DNA from 3 places in the Paenibacillus sp. UNC217MF genome. Region 2 is predicted to be linked to each of the others. Evidence: predicted binding sites of a transcription regulator. Region 2 holds the regulator's gene; each other region holds the start of a gene.
What was found. The regulator NrdR, encoded in region 2, represses ribonucleotide reductase genes. The targets are predictions, from matches to a motif close to AACACNATATATNGTGTT.
Positions count from the first base shown of each region.

Region 1: a site for NrdR is predicted at 4,044-4,061, ahead of BP95_RS0103180 (anaerobic ribonucleoside triphosphate reductase). Genes of this name have one in related genera too.
Region 3: a site for NrdR is predicted at 3,718-3,735, ahead of nrdI (class Ib ribonucleoside-diphosphate reductase assembly flavoprotein NrdI). Genes of this name have one in related genera too.

Region 1 is NZ_JMLT01000003.1:664,909-671,948, forward strand. Features, by position in the region: gene BP95_RS0103165 (SwmB domain-containing protein) at 1-255, opposite strand, end outside; gene BP95_RS0103170 (AI-2E family transporter) at 477-1,541, opposite strand; gene nrdG (anaerobic ribonucleoside-triphosphate reductase activating protein) at 1,611-2,090, opposite strand; gene BP95_RS0103180 (anaerobic ribonucleoside triphosphate reductase) at 2,093-3,982, opposite strand; gene BP95_RS0103185 (hypothetical protein) at 4,227-4,442, opposite strand; gene BP95_RS0103190 (PRC-barrel domain-containing protein) at 4,490-4,972, opposite strand; gene BP95_RS0103195 (cysteine desulfurase family protein) at 5,122-6,324, opposite strand; gene cymR (cysteine metabolism transcriptional regulator CymR) at 6,427-6,846, opposite strand.
Region 2 is NZ_KK366031.1:33,732-40,771, forward strand. Features, by position in the region: gene coaE (dephospho-CoA kinase) at 1-11, shown strand, start outside; gene BP95_RS0128500 (lytic transglycosylase domain-containing protein) at 8-595, shown strand; gene BP95_RS0128505 (alpha/beta-type small acid-soluble spore protein) at 663-884, opposite strand; gene nrdR (transcriptional regulator NrdR) at 1,012-1,491, shown strand; gene BP95_RS0128515 (hypothetical protein) at 1,720-2,007, opposite strand; gene BP95_RS0128520 (energy-coupling factor transporter transmembrane component T family protein) at 2,095-2,880, opposite strand; gene BP95_RS0128525 (ABC transporter ATP-binding protein) at 2,867-4,744, opposite strand; gene BP95_RS0128530 (ECF transporter S component) at 4,746-5,321, opposite strand; gene BP95_RS0128535 (YkoF family thiamine/hydroxymethylpyrimidine-binding protein) at 5,407-6,000, opposite strand; TPP riboswitch at 6,146-6,252, opposite strand; gene BP95_RS0128540 (HAMP domain-containing sensor histidine kinase) at 6,446-7,040, opposite strand, start outside.
Region 3 is NZ_JMLT01000008.1:146,776-153,815, forward strand. Features, by position in the region: gene nrdF (class 1b ribonucleoside-diphosphate reductase subunit beta) at 1-974, opposite strand, end outside; gene nrdE (class 1b ribonucleoside-diphosphate reductase subunit alpha) at 1,097-3,193, opposite strand; gene nrdI (class Ib ribonucleoside-diphosphate reductase assembly flavoprotein NrdI) at 3,162-3,533, opposite strand; gene BP95_RS0104175 (hypothetical protein) at 4,149-4,430, shown strand; gene BP95_RS0104180 (alpha/beta fold hydrolase) at 4,540-5,304, opposite strand; gene BP95_RS0104190 (ABC transporter permease) at 5,838-6,572, opposite strand; gene BP95_RS0104195 (ABC transporter ATP-binding protein) at 6,565-7,040, opposite strand, start outside.

The DNA.
Region 1 (7,040 bases), on a different contig from region 2:
TATGGTGATGTTCCCGCTTCCTTTTTCCACTTCACTTGTAAACGTAAGAATAAGTTCAGTTCCGACATTGACACCCGTCGCTCCAGCAGCTGGAGACATGGATGCCACCTTAATTGTTTTTAAGCCCTCTATTTTATCTTTCACTGAGTCTTTAAGTGCTGTGCTTGAGTCTGTCTGCGGCAAAGCCATGGCGGCATTCGCAGAAAGTTCCATCGCTAAAGCAATGGTGAGCAATATCGCAAGTGTTCGTTTCACGTAGAACTCTCCTCCCTTAATTTCCCGTTCGTTCCCCAGGACGCAACTTCGCATAGTTTCACGAATAAAATATACGGCGTCCATCCTTCATTACCGCCGTATCCAATTCTTTAAACGCGCCGAACAACATATTTGTTGTTCATAATTGCGAAACTTTCTGAAAAATAGGTCTTAAGTAGGATGTTTCGTTACTTTGATTTTCCTCCACTACCGATAAATGCTCACACTGTCTTTCTTCGGATTTGATAGGCTACTATATGCTGACAGATTACTTTTACGACTGCAAAGAAAGGAACCGCAAGGATTAGCCCCACAACTCCAGCAATCTCCCCGCCCACAAGCAGGGCGAAAATGATCGTCAGCGGATGCATATGAAGCGTCTTGCCCACGATCTGTGGAGAAATAATATTCCCTTCTACAATTTGGCAGATAGTATTTACAACGATGACCAAAATAATCATTTTGAGCGATACCGTCGCTGCGAAGATAAGTGCGGGAGCAGCACCGAAGTATGGACCGAGATAAGGAATAATATTGAACACGGCTACACATAACGCAAGCAGAAGCGCATAGGGCATGCCGATTATCCAATAGCCGATATATGCAAGCACACCGATAATAAGGCATACGAGAAATTGACCCCGGACGTAGCTTCCTAGTGCAGCATCAATTTCTCTAAATAGCATCACCGTATGCTTGCGATGCGAACGCGGCACATAAGCTATTACCGCCCTCTCGAATACGTCAAAATCTTTCAATATGTAGAAAATGAGGAATGGTACGATAAGCGCAATGAAGAGCAAATTAATGGCGGCCCCAATATTCTCCATAAAGTCCGATATCGCTTTGCCTATCCGCTCCTCTAGAGCATAAATGGAGTCATTTAATCCGGAACGTACAGATGACGGCATCGTCTTGCTAACCCCGTCCATCATCTGTTCCGCCTTCGCATTTAGGTGGGGCATCTGATTGTTAAGCTCAGCAAGCTGCTTCACCAGCATGGGGATGATATTAACTAAAATCACGGTAACTACCGCAATAAACACTGCATAAATAAGCAGCACTGCCATCGTTCGCGGCACTTTCCGCTCATTGAGCAGGATTACGATCGGATTTAACACATAGGCAATGATCATGGCCACGAAGAAGGGGGCAAGCACGGCCTTGAGGAAGCCGTATACATGCCCGATAAGAGGTTTCATCATAAATAGAAAATAGAGGATGATAAGACCAAGCAGACAATAGATAGCCATTACAAAAAGACGGTTCTTCCAAAAACGCTCCACTGTATTACACACTCCATTCATGTACGCTTGTGATGTAGAATGCTTGCAATACAGTAAAGTATGTGTAGCCTAGAGAGAAATTAATCCAACTGGTATCCCTTCCTCCATCCGCCATATGCGCTGATTGTCACTGCCGCGGAAGGGAAGTCCTGGACAACGGCGCTCCGCTACGAACGGACCATCAACCAATACATCCACACAGCGAAGCAGCTCTTGCTGGTCAGCTGTTCCTCTTTCAAGCAGCTGCTCCACCGTATATCCCGTATATACCCATATATGTCGACCCGACTGACGCAGCAGCCGGGTCAATTCCTTCACTTCCTTTGCTTGCATGAACGGTTCTCCACCGGACAGTGTGACATCCGTAAGCGGATTGGACAGCAACTCGGCTGCCACCTCCGCTACACTCATTTCCGTGCCGTTCATCATGTTCCACGATTGCGGGTTATGACACCCCTCGCACTGATGGGGGCAGCCGCTGAAGAACACAACTGTACGCAGCCCTTCGCCGTCAACGACACTGTCATGCAAAATAGATAGAACACGCATACTCATCGATGCTTCACCCGCTCCGTCTCTTCCTTCCGCTTCGCAGAGTTCCACTTGTCCATATCCCCTACCAAATAACCGGTAATGCGGCGAATGCGCTCAATCTGCGAACCTGAGCTTCCACACATCGGACAGCTATCTTCAATCGTATCTTGATGGCCGCATGTACGACAGCGATCAACAGGATGATTAAGAGAACCATACCCAATCCCGCTCATCGCCATTGCACGCACGATACGGTCAAGTGCCTGTGGGTTGGCTTTCGCGCTTCCATCCAGCTCAACATACGTGATATGCCCGGCATTGCACAGCTCATGGAACGGCCCTTCGATTTGAATCTTGTCGATTGCTTTCAACGAGTAATAGACGGGTACATGAAACGAGTTGGTGTAATATTTCCGATCCGTAATTCCTTGTCTCACTCCAAAATCATCTCGATCCCGGCTCGTAAATTTACCCGATAGACCTTCAGCCGGCGTCGCGATTAAGGAGAAATTAAGACCTGTCGCTTCAATCGCCTCATCCATTCGCATACGCATATGAGACACGATGCGCATGCCTAGCTTGCGTGCATCCTCAGACTGGCCATGATGGGAACCAACAAGCGCTACAAGCGCCTCAGCAAGTCCGATAAAGCCAACACTAAGTGTCCCCTGCTTCAGGATACCTCCCAGCTCATCCTCGGGTTGCAAGTCCTCACTTCCGCGCCATACCCCTTGCTTCATAAGAAAAGCAAAGTCACGCACCTGCTTCTTCGATTGATAGTCGAATCGCTCCCTCAACTGCTTCACTGTCAAGGACAGAAGTGAGTCCAATCGGCCAAAGAAATCATCCACACTGGACGACATCATAGCAAGGCGAACAAGATTCAAAGAGGTAAATGACAAGTTCCCTCTGCCGATCGCCGTTTCGTCCCCGTTCACATTGCCCATGACGCGCGTTCTGCAGCCCATGTAGCATGCCTCGCTCTCGGGTGTGCCGTTATCGTACTGCGCATTGAACGGAGCATCGAGAAAGGCAAAGTTAGGGAACAGCCGCTGCGCTGTCGTTTGCAAGGCAAGCTGGTACAGATCATAATTCGGATCAGCAGGATCGAAGTTGACGCCTTTCTTCACTTTGAATATTTGAATCGGGAAGATAGGTGTTTCTCCTCTGCCAAGACCAGCCTGCGTTGCGAGAAGAAACTGTTTAATCAGCATTCTCCCCTCCACAGAGGTGTCCGTTCCATAGTTCAATGAAATGAACGGTACCTGCCCGCCGCCTCTAGAATGCATCGAGTTCGCATTATGAATGAATGCCTCGCAAGCCTGATATACGTCACGCTCCGTTAGTCTCCACGCCTCTGTCTCTAGATTGAAGTCTGCTTGCAGCGGCAGTGATTCCATATAGCGAATATGGCGATTGAATGTCTTGCGCACATAAGGGGCCACATCATAATCGAACATCGGATACGCCTGTCCGCCATGCTGCTGGTTCTGGTTCGCCTGTAATATAATCGATGCCAGCGCAAGCGCGCTCTTAATATCCTGCGGCTCGCGCATATATCCATGACCTGTGTTGAACCCCTGCTTCAACATCTTGCCCAGAGGAATCTGGCAGCACGTTGTCGTACCGGAGGCATAGAAATCAAGATCATGTGGATACATCAGGTTCTGCTCCACTGCATCTCTTACGTCTGCAGACAGCAGATGTTGAACCGCATACCAGCGTGCGCTTTCGCTAGCGATCTTCCCCATCATACCCATTGGCGATCTTCCATCTACATTCGCATTTTCCTGCATCAGATCCTGATTGCCACCGTCAACAATCTCATGCAGCGATGCCGTCAGCCGCTCTGTGCTGGTCCGTTTGCTCCGATCCCATACTGCGTTCGTCCGTTTCATGGATACCATCGTCATATCAACTCATTCCTTTCTCTTTATGTACCATCATTTTCAGTGCAATTTGTCTATGTTAACTATATCTAGTGTTGTTATTTGAAAATGAGCACAATATGCATTATGAACGAACTCTTTTTCTCACAATATGAGATTCATCACGGACAAATGGCCGACCATGCAAAAAGCGCCCGCAATCGCCTCTACAAGGCGATTACGAGCGCTTATGTTCCATATGGTGGATATTTCTGCCTGACCCTTACGATGAAGCCTGCGCCTCTGGGAACGAAGGTGCAGCAAATTCATCACCAAAAAACAAGTCATCCAGAGAGCTTAATGTGCCATCCTCTTCGACCTGGTAAACTGACATCTTGTCACCGTTCACCGTCAGCTCTATATAACATCCCCAGCAATAAAATTGGTGGGAACCAATTTTCCCGATATCTTTGGAATTGCAATTCGGGCATCGCAACATCGTATTCACCATTCCGTCCATTGACTAATTTGTTCGTACCGTTCAGGTTATCCGCCATCTTCGAAGATGATAACATCTGATCCCCATTTCAAGCGGCTTGTCCCATCTATCCGCCGTCTGCCTTCCAACAAGTCAGACAGCAAACCGTCTGAAATTTCCAGACCTGTTACTTGGTTACCCATATTTGGCTGAAAATAAACATCGGCGACCCATCCTAATTGCGATCCTTCACTTGTCATGACAGGCAAATCCTTCAACGCTCCATTCCCTGTCAAGAAAGCCCTCTCTATATGGATAGCCTCCGTATGCCGGATGGCTGTATCATTCGCGATCATTATTGCATCCTCACCACAAGCCGCCACCTCTTCCCAGCTCACAGAAGGAGGTGGTGATCCCTTGCGGGAACGACCTTCAAGCTCTATATGTGTGATAGTCCAATCATTCGAAATGCGGATATCCTTTACCTTGGTCAACCGCTTCCCCGTCTCGATTCCGTATACGGGAAGGCCGATTAGTTCCAACAGCTTCATATCGGGGCCCCCTCTTCAGCTAACGGCATTCACTTCCAAATGCAGGACGTTCCTCATCAGAATCAGGGAGATTCTCATTTCACGTACGTCCCCGGCCAACATGCCGCGTTATCTTCAAACGCCCCTCCTTTCACGCTGTGACAGTTCCCTTACTGTCTAGTACGAACACGTGATACGATGGTTGCAATTTGTTGCGCAGCGCAAGCAGCCTCTTCCCTAGTATTGCCCAAACCGAAGCTGAATCGTACAGCCGTTCTCTTGCGCTCATCTGGTAAATCCATAGCCTCTAGCACATGCGACAATTCAAGCGAGCCTGATGTGCAGGCAGATCCGCTCGATGCCATAATTCCCGCCAAGTCCAAATTCATCAGCATTGTCTCCGTAGGCACATCCAAGAAACTGACATTCAATATATGAGGCAAATGCTCAGTAGGATGGCCATTCATGACCACTCGATCGCCGAGAACTGCTGACAACTCTGTCCACAGCGTGCTGCGCACCTGCGCTAGTTCCTCCAGCTTCGCTGGAAGTGAGCCATTCGCTATCTCCATTGCCTTCGCCATTCCGGCAATCCCTGCTGCATTCTCCGTCCCTGCTCTGCGCTTGCGTTCTTGGCTTCCACCATACAGCAGAGGATCCCAGTGAACACCTGCGCGAGCATAGAGAACGCCTACTCCCTTGGGGCCATTAATCTTATGGGCAGAGAAACTGGCGAAGTCAACCGGCAAAGCGCACAGTTCGAGCTTCAAATGGCCGAGCACCTGAACGGCATCCGTATGCATCAGAATGCCATGCTCACGTGCCAAGCGGCCAATTTCTTCTATCGGCTGAAGTGTGCCCACCTCGTTGTTGCCATACATGACACTAATAAGACAAGTATGCGGGCACAGTGCAGCTTCAATTGCCTCAACCGATACTCGACCCATCTGATCCGGCGCAACATAAGTAACCTCGAAGCCCAACTGCTCCAAGCGCTCGCACGCATGCAGCACTGCATGATGCTCCAATTGAGTCGTCACGATATGCGGCTTGCGTGCGGATGCATCGCCACTGCTTCCTTGCTGAGCAGCAGTTTCTGACGATTGCTGCAGCCAGGCAGACCATGCTGCACCGAAGATGGCAGCATTATCCCCTTCCGTTCCTCCGCTCGTAAAGACAAGCTCCTGCGGCTGGCAGCCCAGCTGGGCGGCAATACGATCGCGGGCTTGATTCAAGGCGAGCTTCGCTTCACGTCCGAACGCATGAACGCTGGAAGCGTTTCCGAACACTTGATGCATACTGTCGGTCATGGCTTGAAGTACGTCCGGATGAAGCGGAGTTGTCGCTGCATGGTCAAAATAGATGCGTTCCATTGTATTCCCTCGTTTCTGCTAATCCGTATAACAAATAACAATATCAAACTTCTCTCTCAAGATAAGTGGTCGTCAACCTATAGCTTGCTGTCCATCCATCGTCTAAATATAGAACATGTAGCTGTCCTGGCTTCCCACGTCCTTAAAGTTAACCAGATCGGCAAGAGTCGTGGAATCAAGCACCTGCGCAATGCTGTCCCGGATACGCAGCCACAAGTCACGCTTAGCCGGATCATCCTCTTCCGTGAAATCGACTGGGGAGATTGGCCCTTCCAGCACGCGAATAATTTCACCTGCTGTAATATGTTCAGGAACGCCTGCCAGTATATAGCCGCCGTATGCGCCGCGAATACTCTTAACCAATCCAGCATTGCGCAGCGGCGCAATCAGCTGCTCCAAATAATGCTCGGACAGTTGGTTCTTCTCTGCAATACTCTTTAGCGACGTTGGGCCTTCTCCACAGCTCTTTGCCAGCTCCATCATAATCGTCAGGCCATAACGGCCTTTCGTTGAAATTTTCATATTATACACCTCATAGTTTGATTATCGTATAAATCCAATGTATTCCGATTAAGGTTCCCTGTATATCGTAACATAACTCTTCTCTTTATGGACAATAAACTGATGTGCTATCCCCGAATTATTTCCATTTGCTTGAAAATTCCTTGACATCATCTCTTATTTCCGGTATACAAGCCCTTATGGTACAATACTAA
Region 2 (7,040 bases):
GCTTGCTATGAATCGTATGATGAAAATGCTCCGCAAAAAGAGAGTGCTATTGCTGTTGTTTTTGGGCATGCTGTTCTTGCTGTTCGTTCAGTCGCAATGGCTGGGGAGATGGATGTACCCGATTGCATATGAAGACGAGATCCGCAAATATGCAGCTCAATATGATGTAGATCCTCTGCTTGTGGCTGCTATCATTCGAGTGGAGACGAACTTCCAAGCGGGGCGCGAATCTCGCAAGGGAGCGATTGGAGTCATGCAGCTGATGCCGGAAACGGCCACATGGGCGATGGAGCAGCTGAAGATGAATAATCGTTGGTCTTTGGACGAGTTGAAAAATACGGCCGACCCCAATATTCTTATTGGCACATGGTATCTGAAATCGCTGCATAAGCAATTCAATGAGAATTGGATCGCGGCGATCGCTGCTTACAACGCGGGTCCCGGCAATGTGAACAAATGGATTCGCAACAAAGTATGGGACGGCAGCTATGACACAGCCAAGCAGCAAATTCCATATGGGGAAACAAAGTTGTACGTACAGCGTGTTATCCATTATTATGATAAGTATAAAAACATCTATCCGAAAATGAAGTAGAATGAAGAAGAAGCATCGGACAAGCCGATACCGTTATCGCGCATGATGTCCGACGCTTCTTCCGTCATTATTTGTATTGACCTGCAAGAGATTGTTCAGCGATTTGGACAAGGCGCTTCGTGATGTAACCCCCGATAGAACCCGTGTCACGAGTTGCCATGTTGCCATAGTATCCGTCAGATGGGATGGCAATGCCCAACTCTTGTGCGATCTCGAACTTCATTTGTTCAAGAGCTGCTGTCGCTTGAGGTACGACCAAGTTGTTGCTGGAACGATTGTTTTGGCTCATTTGATTCACCTCCTTGCGGTTGGTAATTGTATTGTGTGCATTCTTTCAAAGATCATTACAGGTAACCACTGGTAACTTTTTAAAAAGTGAATTGTGATAACATCAAGAGTAGAACGGAGGAACGAAAATGAAGTGTCCTTATTGTGACCACTTAGGAACAAAGGTACTTGATTCTCGTCCAGCGAACGACAATAAGTCTATTCGCCGCAGGCGGGAGTGCGAGCTGTGCAGCAGACGCTTTACTACATTCGAGATGGTGGAGGAGACTCCGCTCATCGTTATTAAGAAGGATGGAAGCAGGGAAGAGTTCAGTAGGGATAAGATGCTGCGCGGACTTATTCGTGCCTGTGAGAAGCGTCCCGTATCTGTGGAACGGCTGGAGATGATTGCTTCGGAGGTCGAGAAGCAGCTGCGCGATACCGCCCATGCGGAGGTAGACAGCCGTGTCATCGGTGATTTCGTCATGGAGCAGCTCTATCCAGTAGATGAAGTTGCTTATGTGCGGTTCGCATCGGTCTATCGTCAGTTCAAGGATATCAGCATGTTTATGAAGGAACTGAATCATCTTCTGTCGAAGAACGCCCTTGGCGAACACTCAGATAAATAATTCAAATGAGAACCTCTTAAGCAGTAATCTGCTTGAGGGGTTCTTTGTATTTTGTCGATCAATCAATTGTAGTGTGGGTTATAAATAACTACAGATCTACATTGCAGACGACTTTCCATCGTAGCGGGCATTTTCCCCGTTTTGAGGAGCTGGAGCGTTATCTCGAATTGTTCGTGAGTTTGTCGTGCAAATAAAAACTCCCTCAAACATTTGAGGGAGAATAGGTCGTTAAAAAATAATTCGTCTACGGGTATCAAGCAGCACGATAGCAAGGAGATCGAAGAGCACCAACGGCAAGATGAAAGGGAAAAATGAAGTGTGTACTTTTCCCGCATGCTTTACGGAGTTGACCTTTAAGTACACTCTCTTTTTATCTACTTTCACGATGGTGCCTGTATATATGTTACCGTTTTTGGCCTTTATCTTTACGAATTTTTTCAAGAACTTTACACTTTTGGAGTAATGGGGGGATAACGTCTTAGACGTGATCTTCTTAGGCGTGATTTTTTTAGGCATAGAAAGACCTCCTTTTCGCATAATAGCGGAACATACAATGTGCTTAGATATGTTATGCATGATGTACGAAAAGGGTGTCATAATGTGTCACAATTGTCCTTGATACCATTGTACGAACCCAAGTTTCCAGGATACGTAGTAGCATAACGCGATTCCGCCTAGCAGAAGGAAGAGTAAGGCCCAATCCTTCCATGTAACTCGAAGCTTCACATAATAAGCTCTTCCACGTCGGCCTGTGAATCCCTTCGATATCATGGCGGCAGCTACACGCTCCGACTTGCGGATAGCTGAAGCAAGCAGTGGAATTGCATGACGCTTCCATGCCCGCAGCTTGCTCTTCCAGCCACGCTCCCGTTCTATGCCTCGCATGCGGTGGGCATCCTGTATGATGCGCAGTTCTTCCTTGAAGAAGGGTAGGAAGCGATAGCCTGCCAGAATACCGTATGCCCACTTGGGCGACAGCTTGCACTGCTGCATCAGGCTCAGTATGAAGCGAACAGGATCTGTCGTCAAGATGAAGATGAGCGACAAGGCGGAGAAGATAAGCACTCTGAGTCCGAGTGATACCGCCTGCTGGAACGTGGCCTCTGTAATGATGAACGACCCCCACTGCCATAGAATGGCACTTGAAGCGGGATCGGCAGAACGCGGGAAGACGAGAGCCGTCCACACGTAGCCGATGCCCATAATGAGGAAGGGGCAGAAGCTAAGCAGCCATTTACGCCATGATATGTTCCCTAATAGGAATGTAAATAGAACGATGTAGACAAGTGCTGCAAGCGGTGTAACCGGATCGAATGTCAACGACAGCATAATAACCGCTATAATGATCGCAAGCCCCTTAATGCTTGGATTCCAATCACGGAGTATCAGGATGATCTCCTCCTTCGATACCTGTAGTCTGTACAAGTAAGCGAGATGTCACCGCGAAGTTCATCGGCATACGCAGATGACACTTCTCCACGAGCTCAGGGTGCTCCTTCCACAGCTTGGAAGGGCTGCCGTCAAACTGTATGCAACCTTCATCTAGCACAATAATTCGGTCGGCATAGGTCTGAACCCACTCCATATCATGCGTGATCATCAGGACAGTTGCGCCTGCTTGGGTTCGTGCTTGCAGGGTGTCCATCAGCTGCTTGGATGTATAAGCGTCTTGTCCATATGTCGGCTCATCGCATAACAATAGCTGTTGGCTGTCGGTAAGAACGGAAGCGACACTAAGTCTTCGCTTCTGTCCTTGGCTGATGGAGAAGGGATTGGCATTGGCAACCTTGTTCAAGCGGAAGCGTGTCAAGGCTTCTCCAACATGCTGCTGTACTTCTTCTTCGCTCAGAAGCTGCAAGCGCATCCCGAATGCAAGTTCATCGAACACGGTATCAGTAATGAACTGATGCTCTGGATTCTGGAATACATATCCGATGAAGGCTCTCAGCTCCCGCTCTGCATATCGATGAAGAGGCATGCCATTCAGAATGATTTGACCTTCATCCGGCTGTGTCAATCCAGATAAGAGGGAGGCGAGGGTAGATTTCCCAGCTCCGTTTGAACCAACAAGTGCTACCCATTCCCCTGAATGCAGAGTAAGGGACACGTGATCGAGGATTACTCTCCCTTTACGCCAATAGACAAGGTTGTGCGCTTGCAAGACTTCCTCAGGTTTTCGTGGGGAACCGTTCGATTGAGCTGATGTTAGGATGCGCATCACATCCTGCTGTGCGAATTTAGGGAGCGACAGCAGCAGCTTCAAGAGATCCTCGTCTGTGAGTGCAGGGTCCGCGGCTGTGAGACGCTGACGAACGAACTGATCATCATAATTGCTGAAATCGCTAATATTGCTACTATCGTCATCGTTGTTGCCATCGCTACTGTTGCTGCGATTAAACCGCTCACGGATGAATTGCTGCAGTTCCAGCGCTTGCGGGAGCCAGATACCACGTGACTTGGCTTCAGCTGCATGATGCTTGAAGTAAGAGGCAGGAAGCCCGTCAAAGACGAGAGCTCCATCCTCATCCATCACGATCAGGCGATTCGCCATGCCGATCCAATCGTCCAATTGGTGCTCAATGATGAGCAGAGCCATCCCTTCCTTGCGTGCCAGTTCTGAAATGAGTACAGCAAATTGATGTCTTGTATACGGATCGAGATTCGATGTGGGCTCATCCAATACAAGCATGTGCACGCGAAGGGCTAGAGCGCAGGCGAGAGCCAGCTTCTGCTTCATGCCTCCCGACAGCTCGTGGATATACGCATGACGCCATGCGAGCAATCCTACCTTTTCTAATACCTCTTGAATTATGGATTCCATCTCAGTTCGAGGACAATCCCGATTTTCTAGGCAAAAGGCTATTTCCTCTTCTACACGCAGCATACAGAACTGACTTTCGAAATCTTGAAATACAATTCCGATATGCTGGGCCGCTGCACCGGAATCGTACTGTTCGATTGGCTTGCCGTACACGAGGACACTGCCTTCAACTAGACTGTCTATTGCATGTGGATATAGCCCGGTAAGGCAAAAGGCTAGCGAGCTCTTGCCACAGCCACTTGGGCCCAACAGCAGAACGGTTTCCCCCTCATGCAGGGTGACATTGATGTTGGATAAGACAGGCTTGCCTTCGGTCTCGAAGGCGAGTGTCAGATCAGTGGCTTCCAGTGCAATAAGAGCTCCATGCTCGGCGTCACGTTGTAAGGTCGATTGTGCTGGGTGATTGGGAATGAGAAGCGCTGGGCTTGCCATGTTATCGCTGCCCCTTTGCAATTGGGAAGCTTCTAAGAACTCCTGTATTGGCCAAGGCGTCCGCAATCCATTTGCCAAGCAGACCCGAGAGGAGTGCGCCACTTATACAGCGAACGACGAACATCGCGAGGATGAGACCAACAGAGTAGGCCGCATAACCGCTGCGGAAATACCCCCACGCGAAGCTGAATACAGCGGAGCCCACCCCAGCCAGCATAAGCACTTTGGTTGAATAATTCCGATATCTTGTAGCGGCAAATACGGCTTCGGCACCCAAACCTTGAATTAGGGCGGATACAATCAAAATAGGCCCTACGGCGTTGCCGATTAATACCTCAATCAGTCCAGCGACTGTCTCAGAAATGACGGCAGCCCCGGGCTTGCGGATAATATAGGTAGCGATGATCGATACGATAAACCAAATGCCGAAGATGACTTCATATCCCATCGGCCCCATAAAGCCAACAAGCACATTGCCTAATTGCAAGAAGAGCAGATAAATGACGGCAAACACAACAGATAATGAACTGAGAACGACAATATCTCGTAATTTCCATTGGCTGTTTCGCGAATTCATGAACATTCCTCTTTTCTTAGAACGATGATCGGATGAGTCCGTTTGGTTTGTAATTTGCATTTTGGAAATTCTTTATCTTCAGCTGCTACCTTGTGGAAGGGCTGTTGGCTGACATCGTAGTTGTCATCACTACATGGGACTTGTCTGATTTTCTCGCCCGATTAAACGCGTTCTCAAGTGTAGTAAATACTCGCTGTGCATCTCCTTCTAAGCGGCTTGCATAATGAGCGCTCTCATCGAAAGTGCCTTCTTCCTTAGCAAGGCCAATGATCTCATAGATCGTATCCATGTAATCTGCCGTTCCGAGCGGGTAGAGCGCAAAATGAGCAGCGACCTTGAGAGGAATCGCTTGATACCGTTCCGCATTCATTCGAATTTCGTCCGTATTCATGAAGGCATCTCCTTGTGTGTCGCCCGGACAGCCAACAGAGAAGGTAGCATTCAGCACAACATGTTCTCCACTTGCCGCGCTATGTAAAAAGATTGACTGAACGACATCGAATACATGTTCACTACGCCCACGAACCCAGGTGCTGACATCATCGGTATGGCACCATACCTTAGACATGTCTGTGTCTCGCAACGCTCCCAAAATAAGGTCAACGAAGCGATCGCTCATCGGATAGATAGAAAAGCGACAACCAACGATGCGGCTCGTACCGCAAGATAACTGACTCATAACTTATATCCTCCCTGACGAATCAATATGTGGTCAGCAGACAACAAAAAAACTGCACCGTGAGTCGGTGCAGTTACGCTTGAGGATACAAGGGTATGACATGGCTTCATGCAATGACGAACATGACGAAGCCGCAGCTTATATCAATCAGTCGACTACACTTCCCCACGCTAGTATTATCTAGTTCGGGTTGTAAGGGTTAACAGCGTTGCCGCTGTCTCTCAGCTTGTTACAGCACCCCTAGTGTTCGAAATTCACTATGCAGTTTCCATCGTTCATATGCTTGACAGCTTTCATTATACACGGGATGATCCGTTTGTAAAGGGTGTAACACCAAAAGGAATACTTCAAACTGGAGCTTAATATTGCAATGGGCTAGATCCGGGCATGCAAACGATCCGTGGTATCGAAGCCTGAAGGTGATGCCCGACATCATGAAGGAACTCTAGTCCTCCGTAATAGTCAACGTGATTTGAAACAAGGTATGGTAACACTGATCCTGCGTTAGTTCAATCGTGCCATCATGGAGCGTTATGATTTTTTTGCAAATGGCGAGACCTAAGCCTGTACTGTCTTTGATCGGCCCGTCGCCACGGATGAATTCTTCAAAAATATGTTCTTTGATCGGCTCCTGAACGCCAATTCCGTCGTCTCCGATCCACAGTATAACGTTTCCTTCTTGTCGTGCACATGACACATAGAGCACCGTTCCCGCTGGATTATATCGCAGTGCATTGCTAATTAAGTTAGTGATGACGCGACTCATATGAATCTTGTCCATCTTGACATAGAGCGGTTCTTCCGGGATATGTGCTTCCAGCTCAAATCCCTTCTCTTCTATTTCCGGATAAAATTCCACCACGAGCTGCTGGAACCATTTCGTAACGTTCACTTTCTCTTTGCTCAATTCCGTATGCTTGTCATCCAGCTTCGCCAGTTCAAATAAGTCCTTAATTAAATTGGCCATATACGCTGACTTATCGTAAATATATTGAATATATTTGCGGGTATCTTTGTCTTCCAGTGCCTGATTGTCCAAC
Region 3 (7,040 bases), on a different contig from region 2:
ACACGATCGTTCAGCATTGTAAAGTCTTTGTCTTGCAAAGGCTCTACCTTGCCCTTTTGATACCCGCTTCCCTTCGTGGAGAAGAAGTCATGTGTACTTGTTTCGGTACGGATACCGTTCAAGACAACGGGGTTAACATCTTCTTCTGGGAAGTATGGCTCAAAGCCCAAGTTCATGAGCGCTTTGTTGCCGTTGTAACGAATGTACTTCTTAACTTCATGTGTAAGTCCAATTGCATCATATAGCTGCTCAGTGTATTCAAGCTCGTTCTCGTACAATTCAAGCATCAGCTTGTTCACGAATTGGGACAACTCACGCTGCACGTCCGCACTTTGCTTATTGTAAATTTCCTGTGCAAGCAAGCCTACGAACACGCCATGGACGCTCTCGTCGCGGATGATCAGCTTAATGATCTCGCCGCTTGCTACCATCTTGCCTTGTCCAGCCAAGTACAGTGGATAGAAGAAGCCGGAATAGAACAGGAAGCTCTCCAAGAATACCGATGCCACCATCGCTTTGTACAAGCTGATTGGATCGTTGTCTTGAATGCCTTTATATAGGCCGTCAATGATTGCTGTCTTCTTCTGTAGGTGCTTATTGTCTTTTACCCAATCGAATGTCTCATCAATCATTGCTGTGCTAGCAACCGTCGTAAAGATGGTGCTGTAGCTCTTCGCATGAATTTCTTCCATTGCCGCTTGGAAGATCAGAATTGCCTTCTTCTGCTTCCCATCTACATGCTGCGCAATAACTGGCATTCCCACGTTCCCTTGTTCTGTATCCAGCAAGGTCAAGCCGCCAAGCACATGCATATAGGCAAGTTTCTCATCATCGGACATTTTCGTCCAAGACTTCAAGTCTTTCGAGATTGGAATCTCCGTATCAAGCCAGAATTGGGACGTATTTTGCGTCCACAGCATTTCCATATAATCCGATTCAGGTCTGTTCCAGTTAACAGCTTCAAAGTTTCTCATCTACGAATCTCCTTCTAGAGGTAATTCAAAAAGACCGCTTTTTTATCACGAAGTAATATACACAGTGCTCGGTGCTGAAAACCATCCTTTTTGAACTCTCATTTAATGCAGGTTGCGCTCAATTAGACAACGCAGCTTACACACTCATCGATTGTTTTCTTCTTCGTACGTGTATAGTAGAGCGTCTTAAGCCCCTTCTTCTGTGCGTAAATATAATATTTTGCAAGATCACGAGTCGTCAGATCATCCTTAACAAACAGTACCGTTGAGATCGCTTGGTCAATATGAACTTGAACATCCGCAACCAAGTCAATCAGGTTGAACATATCCATGTCATATGCTTCTTTGTAATAGAAGTAGTTCTCATCGTTAATGTAAGGCATTGGATAAATCGTCTTGGAATCTCCGTACTCACGCTCCTCGATGCGCTGAGTAATCGGTGCGATCGAAGCTGTAGACGACTGCAAGTACGAGATAGAGCCTGTAGGTGCGATTGCCAGACGGTATGCATGGTACAAGCCATGCTCCATCACTTGCTCCTTCAAGCGAGCCCAGTCTTCCAATGTAGGCATCGTGTGACCTTCGAACAATTCCTTCACGCGATCAGTCTTCGGAGTGAAGTCCGTGTTCAAGTATCTATCGAAATATGCGCCGCTCGCATATTCACTCTTGTCAAAGTCCGTGAACGTCACGCCGCGCTCTTTCGCAATCAGCATGGAACGTTCCAAGGAATAGAAGTTCAGCATCATGAAGAACGCACGCACGAAGTCTCTTGCTTCCATGGACTCATATGCAATCTTGTTCTTCGCCAAGTAACCGTGCAAGTTCATTGCACCAAGGCCTACCGAATGAAGCTCACGGTTCGCCTTCGCTACGGATGGAACGATGCTGATATTGCTGCGGTCAGATACTTCTGTCAGTGCGTCCATAGAACGATGAACCGTATCACGCATCCGCTTATTCTTCATGACATTAACAATGTTAAGTGAACCCAAGTTACAGGAAATATCGCGGTTAATCTCATCCTCAATGCCGTAATCGTTAATCGTGGACACTTCACTAAGCTGTGCGATCTCACTGCACAGGTTGGAGAATTTAACCTTACCGATTTCTTTCAGGGCATGGTATTCATTCGTATTGTCTACAAACATGATATATGGGTAACCAGATTCCATCTGAATCTGTGCAATTTTCAAAACTAGGTCGCGAGCGACAATTTTCTTTTTGCGTACTTTCGGATTGTCTACGAGCTCATCATACATTTCGGAGAGATCCATATCATCCAAATGCTTGCCATATGCTTGGAATACCGTGTGCGGATAGAACAAGTACATGTCTTTATCCTGCTCAACAAGCTCGAAAAACTTGTTCGGAGCAACAACGCCGAGCGACAAAGTCTTAATGCGGATTTTCTCATCACTGTTGATTTTCTTCGTATCCAGGAATTCATGGATGTCAGCATGGAATACGTTCAAGTATACAACGCCGCTTCCGTCACGCTGTCCCAGTTGGTTCGCGTAAGAGAAAGCATCCTCGAACAATTTCATAACTGGCAGTACGCCACTTGCTTTACCGTCTAGCCCTTTGATCTGCTCGCCTGCACCGCGAATCTTGCTCAAGTTCAAGCTCACACCGCCGCCAATTTTACTTAACTGAAGTGCGGAGTTGATCGCAAATCCGATCGAGTTCATGGAATCGTTGACTTCGAGCAGGAAGCAGCTGACGAGCTCTCCTCTGCGCTTCTTCCCTGCATTCAGGAAGGTTGGCGTTGCTGGCTGATACTCTTGTGCAATCAACAGATCTGCATATTCGAATGCTTTGTTCATATCTCCGCTCGCTAAGAACAAGGATACAACCGCCAGTCTGTCTTCATAACGTTCCAAGAACTTCGTATCATCATTCGTCTTCATCGCGTAGTTATTGTAGAACTTGAACGCGCTCATGAAGGATGGGAAGCGGAATTTCTTCGAGTACAGGAACTCGTACAATTTCTTAATATCTTTAAATTCATATTGGTCGAAAATCTCTTTCTCATAGTAATCATTTTCGATCAAATAATGAATCTTCTCTTCAAGGTTATGGAAAAACACTGTATTTTGATTGACATAATCGACGAAATAGCTCTTTGCTGCCTCGTGATCCTTGCCAAATTGAAATTTACCGTCCTTCTGAACCATGATTTCATTGTTAAGCTGTATCCATTTTGGTATCAAAGTCATGGACCTCCCGAATAAAGTTGTCTACATCTCGTTTTGTCCCGCTGAGTTCAAACTTCATCAGTACGGGGACGGAGTATTCTCTGGAAATATGGTCAGCTGCAAGCCCATACCGAGTGCCCCAGTTCATGTTGCCGCTGGCCGCGACACCTTGGAGCAAATGACTGTGTTCTTCCAGAAACTCTTGCGTGGACTGTGGAACTTGTCCGAACCCGGTCGTGTACGTAATCAGGATAAAGGGTTCATTAAGCTTGGTGTCAGGCGTGACACGAACACACTCCAAATCCAATTTATCGACGAATCGTTTCACGTTACCCGTCTTCGAATCGTAAGCGATAAGCACGTGATCCCTCCGTTGTTCGACTAGTTTGCAAATGGAACGAACAAAAAATGCTCATTCAAAAACAAGGATCAAAACGATCGACACGTTGCGTACCATTATCGTGTATGCTGTCGCTTTAATCTCTCAATCTCTGAATAGGCATGTCTTAGAATCCGGCGCGTGGCGTCGCTCGATCCCAATTGCTGTCACAATATATAGTGTATGTATCGCACCCAACCAACTATATATAGTTCGCTATAGAATCATATACAATTTTAAGAGAAATGGCAAGGTCCATTTTATGACGCTTTCTCTATCAAATTTCTTGTCGACTATTGGCACAAAACATTACTATCGTACCACACCTCAGACGAATATTGGAGATCATTTATTTTGGAATTGTAGAGAAATACATGATAAAAAAATTCGATTATTCCCCTTCTCCGCGACAGGATGGCGATCTCCCCAATCCCAACTCTTTTTAATTAATCCAGACATAGGAGTCAAATCAGCACATTTTTTGATTACCACATACACAATCCAAACATCCGATATGAACAAGCATACGATAATTGGAAGTGATTACTAGAAGTGATTCATGTCAATTCATTTTGAATAGACGGAGGGAAACATCCGATGAGCAAATCTAAAGCGCTACGAACATCGAGATCATCTGATGTGGTAAATCAGGTGTATTCAAACCGGGTACTGCGATCTGAGTTTGATCGGAATTGGAGAACGGAAATATCAAGAAGTGGTTATGTCATTTACATTGCAACTGCAAACCGGGCTCAAGTTGAGGTAATACTGTCAGGCGGGATAAACAAGCGATTGGTGTTTCCGAGAGGCGGAAGAGTGATAGTCGGTGGTGGCGGAACATCGCATTATAGCAAACCACATCGCACGATCACGATCTAATGATGATTTGTTAGCTAGACCCGATACGAATACAGAAATAGCGGCAGTACAAGACACCGGAATCGTGTCTAACTGCCGCTGATTTGTGAAATGTCACGGAATTTGTAGCTTACGATTTATCCGCTGCTTCCAAAAAAGATAGAATGTGCGGTGCCATTTCTTGAGGGTGCGTCAATGGGAGCATGTGGTCTGCACCCTCTATTTCGACGAAAGCAATTCGTGGTATCCGCTTGAACTCCTCCGCGATCATGCGCATATCGTCCCACTCCACTGTCCCGTACATAAACAAGGTAGGAACCGCGATTTCCTCCAACTGTTCGATCGCAGGTGGCTGAGGCCATATCACCTCAAAGCTGCGCCACTCTGTGAAGACACGCGTAAAGTATTGGGTGTGCATATCAATAAAGATATCACGCTGACCGCTAGCCATCACCGTACGATAAATAGGCCCCTGCAATGAAAACTGTATCATCTTGCTCACATCCGGAGCGAGTGAATTCAATTGCTGAATCCAGCCCCGATACGTCTCTGAGAAGATGAAACCTGTCAAGGATGGAGCAACAGCGATCAGTCGAGCGACTCTATCTGGAGAGGATAATGTAAAGTTAGTAGCCAATTCTCCGCCTATAGAATGCCCAACTAGGGTCACCTGTTCCAGCTTCAGGTCGTCCAGCAGTTGACGTAAATCTTCGACAAGGTTGAGCGGTACTTGCGGTGCGGGCGATCGTCCCGTACCACGAGCATCAAAGGTAACGACCTCGTGAGTTCTTGCGAGAAGTGGTACTAGCTCCCCCCATGCCCTTGAATCGACGCCTCCGCTGTGAATCAGCACAATCGGCTCTCCTGTTCCATAAATCGAGTAGCTCAGATCCATTCATGCTCCCTCCCATGTGGCTTTCTATTGATTGTTTCACCTCATATATTAGATATGGATCAATATTCAGATCAATGATTTTTTAGTTTTTTCCTTGCCTTATCTTTCACAGAAGCACTGCGATTCCATCCTATTCGATCATCGCCAATAACTAGATGGAGAACCGACCTGATATGGTTCTTTTCCTAACTCAATGGAATTTCCCCGACAACACTTACTCATTTCCCGGGCTCACACTCTCATTTCCCGGGCAACCGCGCGGTTTCGAGCCATTGTGACAGTGAGGTTCAACATAATTACAGAAAAACAGAGTCTGCTCCATGCCGAACATCACTCCTTTTTGTCTCTTCAAGCAGCAATGTGCATAACCATGCAAAGGATGATCCGCTACGGAAATAAGAAATATCATTTTTGCGCTGCCAACCTATTCCCCATCTCATTCATATTAATTGTACATCCATCACCTATAGAGAACATAAAAAAGACCGACCATGAGGCCGATCTGCATCATTTAACTTCCTATATACTTCACTTCATTTAATATCCATTCTGTTGAAATACAGAACGCTTGCCACTAAGCCGAATAGCGAAGTGATACCAACCGCGATAAACGAGTATAGCGGTGGATAATCCGCTACATAACTTTGGGTTACAATTACATGTGCAGCTGACCAAGGGAACAGCGCCTTGTAATCGGAACTGATCACGGTAACATTCCCTAACGTGATCACCGCTGTGAACATGATGGTCGGCACATAATTTTTGAATAAGAAGGTTACCCAAATCGTCGGTGTGGACAACAGGAACATAAGGACAGCACCTAGTACATAGTCACCCAATGAAGACACCAGTACCGCGGCACTTACCCCGTCTGATTTGATAAAAAATCCGAATCCCAATGTAAGCACCCAGGCTACCATCGTCAATAAAAGTATCCATATGAACAGCATGAGCATTTTGCTCGCGATTAGAGCACCTTTTGAAACCGGGATTGTAAGCAGGTTCTTGAGCGTATCCTCCACAAATTCTCGATTGAATAAATATGCAGTAATAACTCCGTACAACAGCACTCCAAGCAGCAGCATCACATTCAGATTCGTGTTATAAAAGGAAATTTCGAATGGGATTACTTCCTCTGGATCACGCTTCATCTGACTCAAATAGGCAATGAACATCATAATCGGTGCGGCAGACGCCCCAATTATACTCACGAGAAACATCTTCGATCGTTTCAGCTTCAATAATTCGGTATAGAGCAAATTAACCAATCGTACCACCGCCAATCCGCTTTACGAAATAATCTTCAAGCGTGTCCTCGTGGAGCGTCATTTTGTACACATCAATGTCGTTCTGAACGAACATCTTATTCAGCTTGTTCTGTTCTCCAATCCGTGAATATACACGTATCAATCCGTCACCATGGATTTCATAATCATGGACGCCCGCTTGCGACTCAAGCAGCATCGCTGCCTTATTGTCATTGGACACACGGAACTCGATATATCTGCGATTTCGTTTATGCAGCTCTCCAATTGAAATTTCCTCAAGCAGCTTCCCCTCATGGATAATTCCAAGCTGGTCGGCAAGCTGTTCAACCTCAGATAAAATATGACTGGATATAAGCACAGTAATGTTTCGTTCTACCGCTAATGACTTAATGAGCTTGCGCATCTCCTTAATGCCAATCGGATCAAGACCATTCGTTGGCTCATCAAGAATAAGCAGCTCTGGATGAT